Regions from separate parts of the Psychrobacillus sp. FSL H8-0484 genome, predicted to be linked through region 1. Evidence: a T-box and tRNA genes for the amino acid it is inferred to sense, from the RefSeq annotation. Region 1 holds a T-box; the other holds one or more tRNA genes.
What was found. A T-box is a leader RNA that pairs with one kind of tRNA and senses whether it is charged. The one in region 1 lies ahead of MHH81_RS13680 (valine--tRNA ligase), so its partner is inferred to be a tRNA-Val.
Positions count from the first base shown of each region.

Region 2: it encodes a tRNA-Val, which carries the amino acid that the T-box ahead of MHH81_RS13680 (valine--tRNA ligase) is inferred to sense. The anticodon was not compared.

Region 1 is NZ_JBBOSZ010000001.1:2,806,743-2,813,799, reverse strand. It holds gene ccsA (cytochrome c biogenesis protein CcsA) at 1-375, shown strand, start outside; gene hemC (hydroxymethylbilane synthase) at 393-1,322, shown strand; gene MHH81_RS13700 (uroporphyrinogen-III synthase) at 1,315-2,079, shown strand; gene hemB (porphobilinogen synthase) at 2,076-3,059, shown strand; gene hemL (glutamate-1-semialdehyde 2,1-aminomutase) at 3,059-4,354, shown strand; gene MHH81_RS13685 (hypothetical protein) at 4,443-5,084, shown strand; T-box leader at 5,314-5,540, shown strand; gene MHH81_RS13680 (valine--tRNA ligase) at 5,585-7,057, shown strand, end outside.
Region 2 is NZ_JBBOSZ010000001.1:2,236,508-2,243,564, reverse strand. It holds gene MHH81_RS10870 (alpha/beta fold hydrolase) at 66-875, shown strand; gene MHH81_RS10865 (hypothetical protein) at 990-1,274, shown strand; gene MHH81_RS10860 (hypothetical protein) at 1,901-2,023, shown strand; gene MHH81_RS10855 (hypothetical protein) at 2,059-2,226, shown strand; gene MHH81_RS10850 (CPCC family cysteine-rich protein) at 2,712-2,978, shown strand; tRNA gene MHH81_RS10845 (tRNA-Val) at 3,144-3,216, opposite strand; gene speD (adenosylmethionine decarboxylase) at 3,781-4,596, shown strand; gene MHH81_RS10835 (YjdJ family protein) at 4,816-5,295, shown strand; gene MHH81_RS10830 (aminoglycoside phosphotransferase family protein) at 6,236-7,018, shown strand; gene MHH81_RS10825 (hypothetical protein) at 7,049-7,057, shown strand, end outside.

The DNA of each region.
Region 1 (7,057 bases):
TCTATTTTATACTTGATATTGTTTCGAGTTTTAAAAAAGAAAAAGTGGACAAAGCAATTTTCAAGATTACCCTCCCTGAATCAAGCGGAGAATGGCATGACAATGTCCATTGTGACTGGCATTCCTTTATTGTTTGTAAGTTTAGTTCTAGGGTTACAATGGGGATATGTATCAATAGAAATGTTCTCTATTTTTGATTTCAAGATTGTCAATTCCTTTATAGTATTAGTTATTTATATTGTTGTGCTATTACTTAGGAAACGAGCAACTTTTATCGGGACAAACTATGCTTGGATTCACATATATGCATTTTTATTTGTCTTAATAAATTTTTTATTGGGTAGTCAATTATCACAATTCCATTTATGGTATTAAAGAGAGGTAGCGAAATAATGCGTAAAATTATCGTAGGTTCTAGAAGAAGTAAATTAGCTCTGACACAAACCAACTGGTTTATTCAACAAATGAAAGATATGGGAGCTCCCTTTGAATTTGAAGTGAAAGAAATTGTTACAAAAGGGGACCAAATCTTAGATGTAACGTTATCTAAAGTTGGGGGTAAAGGGCTTTTTGTAAAAGAGATTGAACAAGCTTTATATGATAAAGAAATTGACTTTGCAGTACATAGTATGAAAGATATGCCATCTGTATTACCAGCAGGATTAGTCATGGGATGTACGCCTAAACGGGTTGACGAGCGTGATGCATTTATCTCTACTGGTAATGTGAAATTTGCGGACCTTCCATCAGGTGCTATTGTGGGAACAAGTAGTTTAAGAAGAAGTGCGCAATTATTATTATTACGTCCGGATATCGAAATTAAATGGATTCGTGGGAATGTAGATACTCGATTACAAAAGCTGAAAGATGGCGAATATGATGCTATTATCTTAGCGGCAGCAGGACTAAAACGTCTTGGTTGGAGTGATGAAGTAGTAACGGAATATTTATCAACTGAAGATTGTGTGCCGGCTGTTGGACAAGGGGCTCTTGCGATAGAATGTCGTGAGGATGACGCTGAGTTATTAGCAGAACTTCGTAAGCTTTCCGATGAAGATACATGGAATGCTGTTCATGCGGAACGAGCATTTTTAGCAGCTATGGACGGTGGATGTCAAGTGCCGATTGCAGGCTATGCGACGATCAATGGTGATGAAATTACAATTACAGGTTTAGTTGCAGCTCCAGATGCATCTATTGTATACAAAGAAGTAATCACAGGTAAGGATGCAGAAGCAGCTGGTAAAGAAGTTGCTCGTCTTATTACAGAGCAAGGAGCATACGAACTAATCCAAAAAGTTAAGGCAGATTTAAATGTCTAAAGTCTTTCCTTTGCAGGATGAGTTTGTCATCTTTACTGGAATACCAAGATCAAAAGAAGCAGCGGACCTTACCTCAGGGCTTGGTGGAACAGCGGTAATTGCACCACTTATATCAACAGCAGAGATCGTTTCGACAGAGGATGAAAAGAAGCTTCTAGAAAGCCAAATGTACAATTGGTTTATTTTTACGAGTCAAAGCAGCGTGCAGGCTTTTCATGAAAAAATGAAACGCTATAAGCTAGATATCTCGTTTTTTCAAGCGAGAATTGCTGTAGTTGGCTCTCAAACAGCTTCTGCTATGGAGAGAATAGGCTTTACTGTAGATTTTACTCCAAAAACGTTTAGCGCCGATGAATTTGTGCGGGAATTTCCTGCTTTCGTCTCAGCGGATGATACTTGTTTATTTTTTAGAGGGAATCTTGCAAAGAATACAATCTCAGATGGTTTACCCAATGTTGTAGACGTCTGGACGATTTACGAAACAGTGGAATTGGAAGAAAATAAGGAGCAAGTACGAAAACTTTTAGAAAGTGACCAAAGCTGCTCGATTATTTTTACAAGTCCATCCACTGCCAAAGTATTTCACCAAAGTATTGGACAATATTTGGGTTATAATCGCTACACGATATGTGCAATTGGACATATTACGAAAGACTATTTAAAATCATTAGGTGTTACAGTTCATGTAATGCCAGACACATACACTTTAACAGAAGTAGTCAATAAATTAGCGCAATGGAAAGGGAGAGAGCAATGACAGAATTATTTTTTCAACGTCATCGTCGTTTAAGACAATCAGCTGGCCTACGAGCTATGGTAAAAGAAACTTACTTACATAAAGAAGATTTAATTTATCCGATTTTCGTCATGGATGGAGAAAATATTAAAAATCCAGTAGCTTCTATGCCGGGTGTTTTTCAATTTTCACTAGATCGTTTAGGAGAAGAAGTGGACGAGGTAGTTTCACTAGGTATTCCTTCTGTCATTTTATTTGGACTTCCAGCTGTGAAAGATGCGGTTGGTACACAGGCGTATCATGATCATGGCATCGTGCAAAAAGCAATTCGCTTTATTAAAGAGCGTCATCCTCAATTAGTAGTTATTGCAGATACTTGTCTTTGCGAGTTTACCGATCATGGTCACTGCGGAGTAGTGGATGCAAATGAAAGAATTCTAAATGACCCATCACTTGATTTATTGGCAAAAACAGCAATTAGTCAAGTACAAGCGGGTGCGGATATTATTGCGCCTTCCAATATGATGGACGGCTTTGTTGCTGCTATTCGTCACGGTTTAGATGAGGCAGGTTTTGCAGATGTGCCAATTATGTCTTATGCAGTAAAATATGCCTCAGCCTATTACGGACCTTTCCGTGAAGCTGCAGACGGAGCACCGAAATTTGGCGACCGTAAAACATATCAAATGGATTACTCTAATCGTATGGAAGCAATACGTGAAGCAACATCTGATATCGAAGAAGGAGCCGATTTCTTAATTGTGAAACCAGCACTTTCTTACTTAGACATTATTCGTGATGTGAAAAATAACTTTGCAACTCCAATCGTTGCGTATAATGTAAGTGGAGAATATGCAATGGTGAAAGCTGCTGCTATCAATGGTTGGATTAACGAAAAAGAAATTGTTTTAGAAACGTTAACAGGAATGAAACGTGCAGGAGCAGATATTATTTTAACGTATCATGCTAAAGACGTAGCGCGTTGGTTGGAGGAGAAATAATGACCAAATCATATGAATTATCCAAGCAGGCATTTGCAGAAGCGAAAGAGCTAATGCCAGGTGGCGTAAATAGTCCAGTCCGTGCATTTAAATCCGTAGATATGGACCCTATTTTCATGGAGAGTGGAAAAGGAGCAATTTTAACAGATATAGATGGCAATGAATACATCGATTATGTATTATCATGGGGACCTCTAATTTTAGGTCATACAGAGCCAAATGTAGTGAAAGCGATCCAACAAGTGGCTGAAACAGGCACTAGCTTTGGAGCCTCTACATTAATTGAAAATAAACTTGCCAAACTTGTGATGGAACGCGTCCCATCCATTGAAATGGTACGTATGGTTTCATCAGGCACAGAAGCAACAATGAGCGCACTTCGTTTAGCGCGTGGGTTTACAGGAAGAAACAAAATTTTAAAATTTGAAGGCTGCTACCATGGTCATGGAGATAGCTTACTAATTAAAGCGGGTTCGGGTGTGGCTACACTAGGCTTACCAGATAGTCCAGGTGTTCCTGAATCCATTGCGAAAAACACGATTGCAGTACCTTTTAATGATTTAGAGAGCGTTCGTTACGTATTCGAAAACTTTGGGGACGATTTAGCAGCAGTAATCGTTGAACCAGTTGCAGGAAATATGGGTGTTGTTCCTCCAGTAGAAGGGTTCTTAGAAGGTCTACGCGAACTAACAGAGCAAAATGGAACAGTATTAATTTTTGATGAAGTGATGACTGGCTTCCGTGTTGGATATAATTGTGCACAAGGCTATTTCGGTATTACTCCTGACTTAACATGTCTAGGGAAAGTAATCGGTGGAGGGTTACCAGTTGGTGCTTTCGGTGGGAAACGCGAAATCATGGAAATGATTGCGCCAAGTGGCTCTGTCTATCAGGCTGGAACACTTTCTGGTAATCCACTTGCCATGACTGCAGGATATGAAACATTAACGCGTTTAAACGAAGGATCATATGAGTATTTCATTAAACTTGGTGACTTACTGGAAAAAGGTTTCCGTGAAGCAGCAACGAAATATGATATACCACATACCGTGAATCGCGCAGGATCAATGATTGGTTTCTTCTTTACCAATGAGGACGTAATCTGCTACGATCAGGCGAAAAACTCGGATTTAGATTTATTTGCGAAATATTTCCGTTTGATGGCGGAGGAAGGTATTTATTTACCACCTTCCCAGTTTGAAGGAATGTTCTTATCTAGTGCCCACACAGAGGAGCATATTGAAAAGACTGTTCAAGCTTTCCATACAGTGTTTGAAAAATTATCAGCTAAATAATTTGTAAAAAGCCTTGCATATATTGCGAGGCTTTTTCATATTTTCCAATGTGTTTACATAAGTTGTCCTATATGAAGGAGGATGACAAATGGAAGTGAAAAATTGGGAAGTAAAAGAGCAATTTCGTTTTCCCCAAAGTTTTGGGATACCAAAAGAAATTAAAACGGTGAAAGTAACTCCACAATATGAGCAAAGTGAAGTAGAAGACGCGATTCAAATTGGTGGTATCTATCATATTACTTGTTACGTTAGGTTTGAAGAGGGAGAACATGCCCATCATGGGACAGGTGATTTTACTCAAATTGAGGATCTAGATGTGCAAGGAGAGCTTGGATATTTTGAATATGCAGTACCAATGAGCGTAGATATAAGTAAACAAAAAATCCAAGCAGGTAGCACACCTAGCTTAAGCGTCCAAAATGTCAATTCAAAAACGACAGGCCATGAAGGTATTGAAATATCTTGGATAGTAAACTGTGAATACGAAACGTCAAAAGAACAAATAGTAAAAGCTGACGTACAAGAAGCAGTAGCACAGGAAGAACAGGAAGAACAGGTAGCTCAGGTAGCACAAAAAGAAACAAAAGAATTGAACGCACAGGTACAAGAAGAAAGCGAGAATCTAGAGGAATCGGAGCTTCAATTTATTTTAAATTTAGATGATGGATATTCAAAGCTTACTTTCCCATCAAATTATGTCTTTGTAAAACAAAAAGCAGAAGAAGAGTAGAAAGATAAGTAAAAGAATATCCCAAGTAGTAGGAATAATTAATACACGTATGGTTTGGAAACCACAAATAGGAATAATTATCCCTTTACAATAAAAACGTGTTCTACGAAGCCACTCAGGTAGTAAATACGGGTTATATCTAGGCCCTTTTCTCATGATAATATCCTCCTTTCGCAAGACTGGACTTGACGGCATATAATAGTATTCGATACAATATAAACAACTATATATAGATGCTATGAATGGGAAGAGTAAAATGAACTGGTTTTCAAAAGAAAGGAAACAATTTGCTGAAATGTTTCTGTGAACCACCATTTGAAGGTAGCCCACGAGCAGTATTTGTGAACTAATAGTAGCAAATACCGGTTTGAAGCCGTTATCGAATTGAGAGCGTGATGCGTACTTTTGCATCTGCGAATAAAGGTGGTACCGCGAACAAACTCCTTCGTCCTTTAAGACGAATGGAGTTTTTTTATATTCTTTTTTAGGAGGAACAGAAAATGACAAATGAAACAACGATGCCAACGAAGTATGATCCACAGTCAATTGAAAAAGGTCGCTACGAGTGGTGGCTAGAAGGGAAATACTTCGAAGCACATCCAGAAAGCGATAAGAAGCCTTATACAATCGTAATACCGCCCCCGAATGTAACAGGAAAATTACATTTAGGGCACGCATGGGATACAACTCTGCAAGATATTATTATTCGTATGAAGCGTATGCAAGGATACGACGCATTATGGCTACCTGGTATGGACCATGCAGGTATTGCGACACAAGCAAAAGTAGAAGAAAAGCTACGTTCGGAAAATATTTCTCGCTATGATTTAGGACGTGAAAAATTTGTCGAAGAAACATGGAAATGGAAAGAAGAGTATGCAGGTCATATTCGTGCACAATGGTCAAAACTAGGTTTAGGCTTAGACTACTCTCGAGAACGCTTTACATTAGACGAAGGTCTTTCAAACGCAGTAAAAGAAGTATTCGTGAAGCTGTACAATAAAGGGCTGATTTACCGTGGTGAATATATTATTAACTGGGATCCTGCAACAAAAACTGCACTCTCTGATATCGAAGTAATTCATAAAGATGTACAGGGTGCATTCTATCATATGCATTACCCACTTGCAGATGGTACTGGTTCAATCGACGTTGCGACTACTCGCCCTGAAACAATGCTAGGTGATACTGCGGTTGCAGTTCATCCAGAAGATGACCGTTACAAACATTTAATCGGTAAAACAGTAAAGCTCCCTATCGTTGGTCGTGAAATTCCAATCGTTGGGGATGACTACGTAGATATGGAATTTGGTAGTGGAGCAGTAAAAATTACACCTGCACATGACCCTAACGACTTTGAAATCGGAAATCGTCATAATTTAGAACGTATTTTAGTTATGAATGAAGACGGTACAATGAATAAAAACGCAGCAATTTATGATGGAATGGACCGTTTTGCTTGCCGTAAACAAATCGTAAAAGATTTACAAGACGCTGGTGTTTTATTCAAAATCGAAGAACATATGCATTCAGTAGGACATTCAGAGCGCAGTGGAGCAGTTGTAGAACCATATTTATCAACGCAATGGTTTGTTAAAATGCAACCACTAGCTGAAGAAGCAATCAAATTACAACAAACAGAAGAAAAAGTAAACTTCGTACCAGATCGCTTTGAGAAAACATACTTACGCTGGATGGAAAACCTTCATGATTGGTGTATCTCTAGACAATTATGGTGGGGACATCGAATTCCTGCTTGGTATCATAAAGAAACAGGAGAAATATATGTTGGACACGAAGCTCCAGCAGATGCTGAAAATTGGAAACAAGAAGATGATGTTTTAGATACTTGGTTCTCTTCTGCACTTTGGCCGTTCTCGACATTAGGTTGGCCTAATACAGAAAACGAAGAGTTTAAAAAGTATTATCCAACGAATACACTTGTTACCGGTTATGATATTATATTCTTCTGG
Region 2 (7,057 bases), 570 kb from region 1:
ATATGTATGAGAGGATTAAACTCATGTCGATACAACTGGTTTACAGGGAAAGGGGAAACAAATACATGTCGATTTACCATAAAGTAATTGGAAAAGGATATCCCATAGTTATGTTGCATGGTTGGACACTTGACCATCAAGTGATGTTACATGCAATGGAACCGTTATTCGAGAAACGAAGCGGTTGGAAGAGAATATACATAGACTTACCAGGTATGGGGCATTCCGAGTCACAACCATCTATTCAGAACTCTGATGATATTTTAGAAGCTATATTACGTCTTTTGGACGAGATTATCCCTGGTCAACCGTTTATTATTTGTGGTAATTCATATGGAGGGTACATTGCCAGAGGTATAGTCCGTTCACGGCAGGACACAGTTCGTGGATTACTGCTGATGGCACCATTGACTATACCCGAATTAGATGAAAGGGTAGTACCACAGCAGACCGTTCTAAAAAGAGACAGCAACTTGATATCACATTTGTCTCCAGATGAAGTTGATGTATTTTGCTCCATGGGGGTAGTGCAAGGTCAAACTGAATGGGAGAGGTTTCGAAATGAAATTTTACTTCCTTCTAAACAAACAAATTATGAATTCTTAAACCACATTCGTCAAAATGGATATGGCTTTACCTTCGATATTTCATCTAAACTTGAGTATCCCACGCTAATTATCACAGGGCGTCAGGACAATGTAGTCGGATACCACGATGCGTGGCGACTAATTGAAGATTACCCAAGGGCAACTTTTGCAGTGCTTGATATGGCTGGTCACAACCTACAAATCGAACAAACCGATGTATTTAACGCATTAGTTCATAACTGGTTAAACAGACTTGAGTCGGAGAATTTTCGAACCAGTATCTACTGAAATAAAGTTAATCTTGGAATGTACTATTATCAATAGGTTAACAATGTTAATCTATGTTAACATTCCGAGATTTTTAGAATGAACAGTATGAAACTATTATAGGAGAGTCCTAAAATGAAAAAGAAAATGAACTATTTAATCTTACTTTTAACAACCATCTTTATGGTTGGTTGTACCAACTTAGAAGATGCATCCATTACAGATGTAGAAACAGATCCACAAGAAGTAACCACAGTTGAAACAAATAAAAATAGTGAAAAAGAAGAAACTATCACTACGGTTGTTGATGAACCAGTAGTAAAGGAAACACCAACCCAACCAAATAATGAACTGGCCAAACGGCGAGAAAATATCCTAAATGGGACGTATTCAGCTCTGATAATCGCCGTCCAATTGTAGAATGACTAATCGACTTTAATCCGAATTCTTCTAAAAACTTTGGTTTAGAACAAAGTAATAATAATCGACGTACTAACATATCATTCAAAGGATCTATACGTTTTTTTTCCATTGCGGAAGCTACTTAGCTTTGGACGCTGATATCCTAAAAATAATACATAATATTCAGAAAGATGTTGACATTCAGAAATAAGTAATGATATCCTATAGTAGTTAGATATTCAAATTAGAAATGGAGGTACGGAAAATGACTACATTTAGAACTTTAAAAAATAATCGTATAGTGATTTCGTGCCCAACCGCTAATTATTTTTTTGTAAATAATTAATACGGACGGCATGTTATGCCGTTCTTTTTCTATGAGCACACGCTTATGTAAAGAAGCGTGTGCTCTTTTGTGTGCATTTTTAGAAACTTTGGTGTTTTCACGCATTGCGTGTTGCATATATAAACAAAATAACAAGAAAAGGAGTGCTGGTGATGATGATCATAAAACAGCGAAGAAAGTTATTAAAAAAGGAATCTCTCGAAAGTGGATAGCACCGGTTGGGGAAAGATAAACCCCAGTTGACTAAAATGATGCTATTGGTTTAATCGGAAAAATAATAAATGAAGGAGGAAAAAAAATGATGATACCAAAAAAGAGTGGTAAGCAGATTAATAAATTTGTAGGTAAAAATAAATTGGAGTCGCCAACACACTATTTAGGTGAAAAGTGGCTAACAGGAATGGTGCTAGCCACACCTTAACAATATAATTGGACTTCTCCTTAAGGAGAAAAATAATGTTTACGATTAACGATATAGAATATACAAAGCAACGGATGGCTGACTTGGAAAAGGAAGCAAGACAATATAAATTAGGACATAACTACCTATCTAGAAAAAAGAAAATCCAAAAATCTTTTTTGAAAAGAGTCTTGAGTTATTTTACACGCGTAAATTTAAAATAACCTTCAGAATTGGTAACGATAAGTTGATATAAAGTGAACCTTTAATCAGTGGGGGTATTACTGCCAGTTAATGCGGGATAAAGAATCCCATTGAATTCGCTACGGCGCTAGGGATGCACCTCGCCATAAGACGCTGGTCTGATGACTTTGGCTACCCCTGTTAAGGCTCCTGCACTTAGTTCGTTTAGATATTCATTAGTTCGATTTATATAGATAGTAGTCAATTACCTATTCATAACTAAGAATAGATCTCTAGCGCGTGTGAGTACGCACTAGAGATCTTTTTGATTAGAAATATCGATAATTAAGTGAGAGGTACCCGCGTTCTAACACGATTATTATTGGAATTGGAGATATCCCCTTGAGTCTTTCGAGATTATGTTGTTCTCAGATATGCATTGTGAAATGTTACACATAAACTAAAGCCGCAGTTTAGTTCAACAAGAAAGCATGGAGAAATTCATAAAAATAATCGAGGTGATTTCATGAAATATACTTGTCCTTGCTGTGGATATAAAATATTAGAACAAGAACCAACTTATACAGATGCAATTTGCAAAATATGTTTTTGGCAGGATGACGGTGTTCAATTTCAAGACCCTGATTACGAAGGTGGGGCAAATGAAATTTCATTAAGGCAAGCACAAAAGAACTTCATTAAATTTGGGGCATGTGAAGAATATTGTATTAAATTAGTACGAAAGCTAAATAAGGAAGATATAAAAGACTCTAATTGGAAACCACTTGATTAGTGATTTCTTATTAAGCAAACGAGTGCTTTAGTTAAAGCAAGTGGCTGCCTGTATGGGTATTTTACGGGGTAGAGGGAAGGCGTACACCTTTCGCCTTAAACGAATAAAACCCCGCACACGCTAACGCTATTAAACGTTGACGTGACGGGGTTTTGAATACCGATATGGTCTCGACAAGTCTCGAACTTGCGACCCCCACCTTGTCGAGGTGGTGCTCTCCCAACTGAGCTACAAGACCGTTATATGTATATAAAAAATATATATACCAAATGTTGCTAATCTAAATAGTAGCACAAAATAAGGTGGTCGTACATACCTAATTTAGAAAGCATTATATAGTTTAGTCATTTAAGGTAAATAACCTCTGGATTACAGGCATTAGCTGGCTTTTTTTCTTGTAAATTAAAAGCTCTGTTAAATTAAACAAAGTTTCTATGGGAAAAATGAATTAAATTGCGAGGAATGATTATGTCGTTTTTCCATTGAGAAAGTACATATCTTTATTGATTTTTCTAAAGCTGCATATGATATAGCATTAGTTATTCGTTTCTTAAAGTATATAAAAAGATGCTAGATGCTTATTACAATGGGGGTAAATTGCAAAGAATTCTAGAAGAAATCGTAATTTTGATAGAGACTGTATGAATAAAATATAAAGTTCTCCATTTTGTTTGTTATTTATTTTTATGTTTTAGAAAAATCGATTTGAGGGAAACTAAAATAAGAAGGGGATTGTGATAGAGATTTTTACATTCCTTCATTAATTGTCCTGAAATTTTAGCAGAAGAGAGGTACTATAAAAATGAGTTTAACCCCTAAACAAAGAATTGAGTTACATGGCTTTAATAACCTTACAAAGACATTAAGTTTCAATATGTATGATATTTGTTTTACAAGAACGAAAGAAGAACGTGAGAAATATATTGAGTACATTGATGAGCAATATAATGCAGATCGATTGACAAAAATATTAACTAAAGTATCTGAGATTATTGAGGCAAATATTTTAAACATTGCTAAGCAAGATTATGAACCGCAGGGAGCAAGCGTGACAATCTTGGTTTCCGAAGGACCTGTCGATGATTCTTCCGTGGATTCTTTTAAAGAATCACCAGGACCTCTACCTGAAACCGTAGTGGGACATTTAGATAAAAGTCATATAACCGTTCATACTTATCCTGAATATCACCCGGATGAAGGAATTAGTACATTTCGAGCAGATATTGATATTTCCACATGTGGAGAAATTTCTCCATTGAAAGCGTTGAATTATTTAATTCATTCATTTGAGACAGACGTTATGGTTATGGATTATCGTGTACGGGGCTTTACTAGAGATGTAAGGGGTCATAAATTATTTATCGATCATGATATAAACTCTATTCAAAACTATATACCGGTAGGTTTACAAGAAAATTTTCAAATGATTGATGTAAACGTATACCAAGAAAATATATTTCATACAAAATGCAAGCTAAAGAAATTTGATTTAAATAATTACTTATTTGGTTATACAGAAGACGAGTTAACTGAGGATGAGAAGATATTAATCACGAAGAAGTTAAAAACAGAAATGGATGAGATTTTTTATGCTAAAAACATGGCAAGAACAGAATAAAATTTATATGTAACTAATGCATCCATAAGATCAAAAGTCAAAGTGTCTATCAAATTCATCGTTGATTTGGTAGACATTTTTTTTGTCTAAAAGAAGTGTAGTCAAGTAACAAGGAAATGTAAATTTATTTACAAATAAATATAACAATTAGGAACTCAAATATTCCCTTTACGTCTTGGTAATATACGGAATATTTTAAGCATGTTAGGGGGATGATTTTTGTTTAAATATATTATACAACTCATTATTGGATCGGTTGTATTATGTACTGCAACATTTATCGCTTGGTATGAAGGCAGTGCCATTATGAATCATCCATGGGAATGGAAGTATTCAACACCATTTACTAAATTATTACATATGGACATTATGGATGGTCGTGATATTAGCCAGCTAGATTATTTTGTTTATGCCGCTAAATTCCAACCATTATTTCCAACAATTATGATGGTCAGCGGAATCTACATTCTATGTGTAATTGGTTATTATCTATTGAAATGTAATTATGATTGGACTATAGGTTATTTTGGATTGATCGGGTGTATATTGCTAGTGGTAAGTGGTCTCGTTTATAATTCACCAACAAATGGTGGAAGAATTTTTTTCTGGCTCACCTCAGTATGTGGCTTTATATTTATGGCCGTTGCAGGTATGGGTTGGATAAGAAATGCTCAACAAAAGGAGACTATTAACACATAAAAGATGTACCTATGCCTGTAGGTTTATTTTGAAGAAAGGCAACCAGGCCGTTTCTTTTTAGATTGAAAGAAGGGTAGAAGAAGCTCTCCTACCCTTCTTTATATTATTAAATTTCTTCCATTGTTTTTAATGTTCGGTTTAGAATACAGCGAATTGTTGGCGACTGACAGGGCGTTTCGTTTGAAGTAGTATCCATTGAACCATACATGTCAGATGATAGCAATCACTTGAATGCATTTAATATAACCGTTGATTCTTCTAAACTATATGACCAAGAAGATAATAGTTATCGAAAGCTCAATTGCTTTCATTTTCATAGTATAATTCTCTTTTTTTTGTTTTTAATTAACTAAATATTTTTTATTGTATAATAATAGTGGATTAGGATGAATCCTTTGAAAAAAATACAAGGGGAATATTCGCCCTCAGATATTTCTTTCTATTTTAAATACTGTTAGTGTTCTTTATGCATTTATGCTATTCCTTTCTATTGAACTTCAGCTCAACTTCTATCGAATTTGGCGGTTAACGGGTTGGGAGGCAGATTTAATAACTGACTTAACAGCCGTTTTACATATTGTAGGTTTTTTCCTATCAACAATCCTAATCTACGTTATTAAAAGAAATTGGCTGCAAGGAAGAAAAGTTGGGTATTGGTCAGCAATTCTTTGGCTTCCGTATTTAATCTTCTTTCAGTTTCTTTTCGCATACCTATTTCCTATTACTTATCCAGGTGATAAACCTGCACCAGTACAAGGCCTTCTTATTATAGTTCAGCTAATTACTTTTCCGTTTTATTTGACATTTATTTATTTCTTTACATCTGTCATCGAAAGTGTTCCTAAGGAGGACTCCCAAATTAACTGAGAGTAAATCCTACTTTTATGTGAGCATCGTATTTTGTCCGAATATCTAACAAAAACACAAGTTAGGAGCTATTATGAATAAACAAATAAAACCCAATATTCCTGCACAGTTTGTTAATTACATAGGTAAAGTAATTTCGTTTTCTTATCCTAAAAGACAAGGTGCAACTTCTGAAGTAACGCTTCTTCATACGGATAAAGGTCAGTTTGTATGTAAAGTAGCCAGCAAATTAAAATATAGAGAATGGCTTTCGCAAGAAGCAGAAATCATGAAATGCTTGAATGAAGAAACAGACTTGCCTTTACCAACCTACTTTCATTTTGTAGAAGATGAAGATAAGAGTTATTTACTTATGAGTTTGGAGGAAGGAGTGACCTTAAGAGAAGCACTTCAACAATCTCCATCAGATGCTGAAAAATATGCTCTTATCCAAAGTTTTGGAGAGCTTTTACAGCAATTGCACAAAACACAACCGCCAACAGCTTGGATTACGGAAGGAAATTGGCTAGATACACAATTACAAAAAGCGGCTTACAACTTACAAAACTATGAAGTGGATGGGAATCAAGAGTTGCTGGATCAATTAATAAAACATCCACCTATTCGGTCTAAACAAGTGTTGATTCATGGTGATTGCACAATTGATAATGTCCTTGTTTCCAATGGAAGAGTTCAGACATTTATTGATTTATCTGGAGCAGCCAATGGCGATCCTCGCTATGATATCGCACTAGCCATTCGTTCTATTAAAGACAATGAAGCAATGCTAAAGGCTTTTTATAAGGGGTATAGTTTGCAAATGATTACGGCGGAAGAATTCGACTATTTTGATGGGGGTTTATACGAGTTTTTTTAAAATTTATCCAACGAATAGGGTGAAATAATCATGTGGAAG